DNA from 3 places in the Streptomyces sp. NPDC059534 genome. Region 3 is predicted to be linked to each of the others. Evidence: riboswitches for the same ligand, from Rfam matches in the RefSeq annotation. Region 3 holds a riboswitch; each other region holds the start of a gene.
What was found. A riboswitch is a leader RNA that binds a small molecule or an ion and turns the genes downstream of it on or off. The one in region 3 is predicted to bind cyclic di-AMP.

Region 1 (2,195 bases), on a different contig from region 3:
ACCTGGTCACGCCGGTACACCGGGCACATCGAGACCGGGGCGCCCAGCGTCAGCGGCTGACCCGCTCCCCGGTGTGCCGGGCCGCCCCGGCGCGCCCGGCACACCGGGGGCCGTCAGCGGCCGGCCTGCGCGGCCCGTTCGATGGTCGCGTCGAGCAGGGCCACGGCGTCGTCGGCGGTACGGCCCGGAGCCCGGTTCCACGGTCCGATCAGGTCGTGCCACCCCCGCGACCGAAGCTCGGTCATGATCCAGGCCGCCGCCTCGTTCATCGTGTCCCCGCTGCCGTGGCCGAGCCGGTGCGCGGCGAGCAGCGCGCCGCAGACGCACCGGGCCCCGCGGACGTCGCGCAGCCTGTACGGAGCGTTCTGCCAGCCCCACTCCGTCAGTACGAGGCGCGCGTAGCCCAGGTGGACCGACGGGCGCAGGTCGGCGCTGCCGATGCGGCGCCAGACATGCAGCCGGTCCGGCAGGGCGGCTCCGATCCGGCCGGGCAGCCGGCGCTCGGCCGGCAGGGGCGGCGGCAGGGCGTCGAGCGCGTCGGCCACGAGCCGCTCCACCGGCACGGTCAGCAGTTTCCGCCAGCTCTCCGTTCCCGGCGGCGGGCCGGCCGGGGCGAGCGGTTCGTCGGTGGCCCAGTCGGTGACGATCCGCTGCCACGTGGCGCTCTCGTAGAGCGCGGCGGCCTCGCGGTCGACGGCGTCGGGGCTGAGCAGGGAGGTGGCGGGGGTCATCCGGTGGCTCCTCGGTCGGGGTGGCTTCATCTTTCAGGATGAATGTCGGTTTTGCGACTTTTGCCCTTGAGTGCCCGCATAGCGACAGGGGCTTTTCCACCCACTCCCCTATTAACAGATTTACCGTGCATATTCGGACATTGAGACCCTGGTGATGCGACTCACTTTCCGGGCGGTACCGCGACGACCGGAATCCGCGCGGCCCGTGGGGCACAAGGAAGTTAGCCGCACGGGAGAGCCGGTCGATCTTGAATTCCATGAATTAAGTGATCCTTTTGCCGCGACGGCCACTCCGGACCTCTTGTTATCCGTCGCATTACTGGCCTACGGTCACCTCCATTCGAGCGGATCGCCTAATCCTGCCACCGCTTGAAATACCTCCCTTTCACCCGACGGCAGGAGCGGGGGACCCACGAATACGCCGGCCCGGAATCCGGGACGGCTCGGGGTGCAGCCGCGTGCGCGCGGCCGGACATCTCCCGTCCGAACCCGACAGCTCACCCCGCAGGCGCCGGAGAGGAATCCGTCATGCCTGCTCACGGTACGCACCGCCGCCCCCGACGCCGCCCCGTCTCCCAGGGACTCGCCCTGGTCGGCACGGGTGGAGTCGCCCTCGCCCTCCCGCTGATCGCCCCGGCCGTGGCCGGCGCCGCGCCCGTGTCCGGCGCCCCGGAATTCACCACCCGCGCCGTTTCCGCCCCCGCGGCCACCGCAGCGGCACCGACCGTGACCAAGGCTCCGGCCGCCCCTGCGGCCGCCCGCACCTACACGGTCGTCAGCGGCGACTCCCTTTCCCTGATCGCCCACAAGAAGGGAATTCAGGCCGGCTGGAAGGACCTTTACCACGCGAACAAGAGCGCCGTGGGTGACAATCCGTCACTTATTCACCCGGGCCTCGAACTGACACTTCGTCGGGATTCCGCCAAGGTCACCGCCCCCAAGGCGAAGAAGGCCGCCTCGACCGAGCGGGCGAGCCGCTCCGAGCGCCGGGCGCCGGCCCCGTCCGCCGCCACCAACACGGGTGCCTCGGCCGCGCAGGCCGCCCCGGCCGCCGCCCCCGCCGCCCCCGTCCAGGCCGAGCCCGCCGCCGCCACCAACTACGCCGACAACCTCGACGGCTGGATCCGCGAGTCGCTGGCCATCATGGCTCAGCAGGGCATCCCCGGTTCGTACGACGGCATCCACCGCAACGTCATGCGCGAGTCCTCCGGCAACCCCCAGGCCATCAACCTGTGGGACTCCAACGCGGTGGCCGGCACGCCCTCGAAGGGCCTGCTCCAGGTCATCGAGCCGACCTTCCTGGCCTACCACGTGCCCGGCACGTCCATGGACCTCTTCGACCCGGTCGCCAACATCACCGCCGCGTGCAACTACGCGGCCGACCGCTACGGCTCCATCGACAACGTCAACGGCGCCTACTGACCCCGGAAGTGCTCGCTGAACCAGGAGGTGGCCAGCGCCGCC
Region 2 (2,195 bases), on a different contig from region 3:
AGCAGCTCCATCACCTCGGGCGACATCGCGTCGGGGGCGGTGGAGCTGCGGCGCACCTTGTAGCGGCGGTGCGGGTCGTTCGACTTCACGTAGTCGGCCTCGATCGCCTCGCGCTCGACCCCGACGGCGAGCAGGGTGATCGCGATGGCGAGCCCGGCACGGTCCTTGCCCGCCGCGCAGTGCATCAGGGCGGGGACGCTCTCCTCGGCCATGGAGTGCAGGATCCGGCTGTGCTCCGAGGTCCGCTCGACCACCATCTTCCGGTACGAGTCGGACATCCTGGCGGCCGCCTTGCCGTCGCCGAGGATCTCCCGCAGCTGCGCGATCTCGCCGTCGCGCACCAGCCTCCAGAACTCCTTGCCGTCGGCCGGGTCGTTCAGCGGTATGTTCACGTTCCGTACGCCGGGCAGCTCGACGTCCGCGCCCTCGACCCGCCGGTCGGCCTCGTTGCGGAAGTCGAAGACGGTGTGCAGTCCCAGCGTGGCGAGGAAGGCGGCGTCGCTCTCGGTGGCGTGGGCGAGGTGTCCGCTGCGGAAGAGGCGGCCGGGGTGCACGGCGCGCCCGTCCGTCGTCGGCAGGCCGCCCACGTCCCGGAAGTTGCGGACCTCCGCCAGCTCGGGCTCGTTCGCTTCGGTGGGCGGTACCTGCGGAAGCTGCTGCGTCACGGATGCTCCTGGGTGTCGTCGTTCGGGTGCCCGACGCGAGATCGGTTCCAGGGGCAATCATCCAGGCGGGGCGGGGGCGGCGCACCCCCTCGGACGGGAATGGGCGATCTGTCCGAATTAAGGCGTTAGGTATAACGCGCCCTGGTTACAGGCGAGATGGGGCAGGGCGCGTGAGCAGCGTCATAAAGGTGACGGATCGTGGCCGACGGCCCGGAGCAATTGCCGTACGGAAAAAGGAGATCGAGGGACCGTCATCCACACAGGGTGACCGGAATTCGAGCCGCATGACGTGCCGCGGAATGGCCTTGGAAAACGGTGGGTTGTTCGCGCCGACCCCGCTCGTCTAGCGTCACCGTCAATCCGGTCGGACCGCCGAATCCTGCCACCGTCCGGAATTCACTCACCCATGTGTGGCAGGAGCGGGGGACCCAGGTACTACGCCGGTCCCGCGATGCAGGACGGCTTGGGGTGAAGCCGCGTGAGAATGCGGCCGGGCATCTCCCGCCCGAACCCGACAGCTCACCTCGCAGGCGCCGGAGAGGAATTCGCCATGCCCGCGAAGGGTAAGCACCGCCGTACCAGGATCAACCCCATCACGCGTGGATTCGTCGTCGCCGGCACCGGTGGCGCCGTCGTCGCCCTCCCGCTCCTCGGCGCGACCGGGGCCCACGCCGCCGAGCAGTCCGCTCCGGCCGCCGTCACCGCCGCCGCCCAGGTCAAGGCCGCCGCCGTCCAGGCCGCGCCCGCCGCCGCCAAGGCCGCGCCGAAGACGTACTCCGTCGTCCGGGGCGACTACCTGTCGAAGATCGCCGCCGACCACCACCTCGCGGGCGGCTGGCAGAAGCTGTACGCCGACAACCGCCAGGTCGTCGGCGAGAACCCCTCGCTGATCCTGCCCGGCATGAAGCTCACCCTCGGCGCCAAGGGCTCCGCGCCGGCCGCGCACAAGGCCGCCGCCCCCAAGAGCACCCAGAGCACGAAGAGCTCGGAGAAGAACGGCGACACCCAGCGCGCCTCCCGCAGCAGCGAGCGCTCCTCCGCCCCGGTCGCCGCCACCTCGGAGAACTCCGCGTCCGAGTCGTCCCAGACGGCGCAGTCGTCCGGTTCCTCCACCTCGGCCTCCGGCTGGGTCGCGCCCGTCGCCGGCGGCGGCTTCTCCACCCCGTACCACGCCTCCGGCTCCATGTGGTCCTCCGGCTACCACACCGGTGTCGACTTCATCGCCTCCTCCGGCACCACCGTCCGCGCCGTCGGCGCCGGCACGGTCGTCTCCGCCGGCTGGAGCGGCGCCTACGGCAACGAGGTCGTCATCCAGCACGCCGACGGCAACTACTCGCAGTACGCGCACCTCTCCTCCCTCTCCGTCTCGTCCGGCCAGACCGTCTCCGGCGGCCAGCAGATCGGCCTCTCCGGCTCCACGGGCAACTCCACCGGCCCGCACCTGCACTTCGAGATCCGCACCACCCCGAACTACGGCTCCGACGTCGACCCGCTGGCCTACCTGCGCCAGCACGGCGTCTCCGTCTGACG
Region 3 (2,195 bases):
CCGGTAGCCGTAGGAGCCGGACCAGCCGGCCGACTTGACTGTGGCGCCGTGGACCGCCTTGAGCGGGGTGCCCGTGGGCGCGGCGAAGTCGAGGCCGGTGTGGTAGCCGGAGGACCACATCGAGCCGGACTGCATGTAGGAGGCGGTGAGGGTGTACGAGGAGAGGGGCAGCGAGTAGCTCGCGGCGAGCTTCGCGAGGCGCTCGGCCTCGGCCTTCGCAGCGGCTTCCGCCTCCGCCTTCGCCTTCGCTTCCGCCTCGGCCTTCGCCTTGGCCTCGGCGGCCGCCTTGGCCGCCGCGTCGGCCTTGGCCGCGGCTTCCGCCGCCGCCTTCTCGGCCGCCGCCTCTTCCGCCGCCGCCTTGTCGGCGGCGTCGGCGGACGCCTGCTGCTGCTCGGCCTGCTGGAGGATGCGGGCGCGCAGGGCCTCGCCCGCGTCGCCGGCGCCGGTCGCGGTCTTCGCGGCCTGGTCGTCCTGGCCGGTCCGCTCGTCGGTGGTGGTGTACGTGGCGGCGGTGAGCGGGTTGGGGTTGGCGCGGGCCGCGCTGACCGGCTCGGGGTCCTCGTCGGGGAGGAGGTCGCCGACGCCGGGGAGGTCGTGGGCGTCCGGCAGGCCGAGGTCGGGAAGGTCGGGGAGCGAGATCGCGACCGGGGGCTTCTCCTGCGCGGTGGCGAGGCCGCCCGCGCCGACCGCGGCGATCACGCCGACGCCGAGGACGGTGGAGGAACGGGCGAAGTTGGAGCGCTGCTTGACGACCCGGTGCCGGCCGCCGGAGCGGCTCTCGGCGCGGAGGGAACCCTCGGTGGGGTTCCATTCGGTGTCCGGGGCGGCGGGACCCGCACCGCCACCGAAGGCATCGAAGGGGGCTTCGGGTGCGGGGGTGTTGGACGCCACGGAGGGGCGCTCCTTTCCTTCCTTCTCGCCTACCGGGTTAGCTGACGGGTTCGGAGCAGGAAGGTCTCCTACGGACACGGTCGCACAGGTGCGAAAGGCCCGATTCACCCCAAGTGGTGGTTCCCCGGTTCCCTTTCAGGATTCGGCGCGTGCGCACGGTGCCGCCTCTTGCGACGGCTGGGACGACCGCGCTGCGTTATCGAACGTTAATAGACAGGGGGTCCCGATTCCAAGCTGTTCCTCTTGATCGTTCATTGAATTGGGGGAGAATAGACCGAGTTGACCCCCCTTCAGAACGAGATCACCAAACCCTCTCGATCTGACGTTATGTCAATTGTTATCACAGGGACACCTCTCGACTACGCCTGGTGACCGGGCCCTCCCGGCGGCACCACCGGCATGGTCCGGCGCCGCTGCGGCTGCCCCGTCGCGGGCCGGCTCACCGCGAGCAGCGCCATGTCGTCCGTCGCCCCTCCGCCGGTGTGCAGCCGTACGTCGTCCACCAGCGCGTCGAGCAGTTCCTCCGGCCCCGGGAAGATCCGGCCGGCGAGCCGCTCCGCGGGGTCGTAGAAGACGCCCTCCGCGTTCCGCGCCTCCGACAGGCCGTCGGTGTAGAACAGCAGCGTCGCGCCCGGCGGGTAGGGCCGCGCCTCGGCCCGGTCCGGCCACACCGCCAGGTCCCCCATGCCGAGCGGCAGCGCCGCCTCCGACGGCTCCAGCAGGTCCAGCCGCCCGTCCGTGAACAGCATCAGCGGGGGCGGGTGGCCTCGGTTCACGACCCGGACGAACCCGTCGAACGTACCGCTGCCGTCGGCACGCGGGATCTCGGCGAGGACCGCGGTGGTGAACCCCTCGAAGGCGTCGAGTCCGTGGCGGCGGGTGCCCTCCCGGGCCAGCGCCCGTTCGAGGCGCTGCGCCACGCCCTCCAAGGTCCGCTCCTGCTCGGCCGCCTCCCGGAACGCCCCGATGACGACGGCGACGGCCTCGACCGCCTCCAGCCCCTTGCCGCGGACGTCCCCGACCACCAGCCGCACCCCGTGCGGGGTGTCCTGGACGGCGAACAGGTCGCCGCCGATGAACGCGTCCGCCTGCGCGGCCTCGTACCGCGCCGCGCACTGGACCCCGCCGATCCGCTCGGTCGGCATCGGCAGCACCGCCTTCTGCGCGGTCTCCGCGATGACCCGTGCCGAGGCGAGCCGTTCGCCGCTGCGCCGCACCACCCGGTTGATGAGGAGGGCCAGCGCCGAGACGGTGACGACGGTCAGGGTCTCGGTCAGCCCCGGGATGTCGCTCGCGGTGTCGTT

Region 1: another riboswitch for cyclic di-AMP. It lies ahead of ACFVZH_RS08685 (transglycosylase SLT domain-containing protein); the one in region 3 lies ahead of ACFVZH_RS25445 (M23 family metallopeptidase).
Region 2: another riboswitch for cyclic di-AMP. It lies ahead of ACFVZH_RS06030 (peptidoglycan DD-metalloendopeptidase family protein); the one in region 3 lies ahead of ACFVZH_RS25445 (M23 family metallopeptidase).

The regions. Positions count from the first base shown of each region.
Region 1 covers NZ_JBHWAQ010000005.1:229,799-231,993, forward strand. The annotation lists gene ACFVZH_RS08675 (phosphocholine-specific phospholipase C) at 1-60, shown strand, start outside; gene ACFVZH_RS08680 (hypothetical protein) at 114-731, opposite strand; cyclic di-AMP (ydaO/yuaA leader) riboswitch at 1,072-1,255, shown strand; gene ACFVZH_RS08685 (transglycosylase SLT domain-containing protein) at 1,260-2,153, shown strand; partial or broken gene ACFVZH_RS08690 (hypothetical protein) at 2,147-2,195, opposite strand, start outside.
Region 2 covers NZ_JBHWAQ010000004.1:16,721-18,915, reverse strand. The annotation lists gene ACFVZH_RS06035 (tyrosine-protein phosphatase) at 1-665, opposite strand, end outside; cyclic di-AMP (ydaO/yuaA leader) riboswitch at 1,026-1,211, shown strand; gene ACFVZH_RS06030 (peptidoglycan DD-metalloendopeptidase family protein) at 1,216-2,193, shown strand.
Region 3 covers NZ_JBHWAQ010000022.1:135,917-138,111, reverse strand. The annotation lists gene ACFVZH_RS25445 (M23 family metallopeptidase) at 1-891, opposite strand, end outside; cyclic di-AMP (ydaO/yuaA leader) riboswitch at 903-1,049, opposite strand; gene ACFVZH_RS25440 (PP2C family protein-serine/threonine phosphatase) at 1,251-2,195, opposite strand, start outside.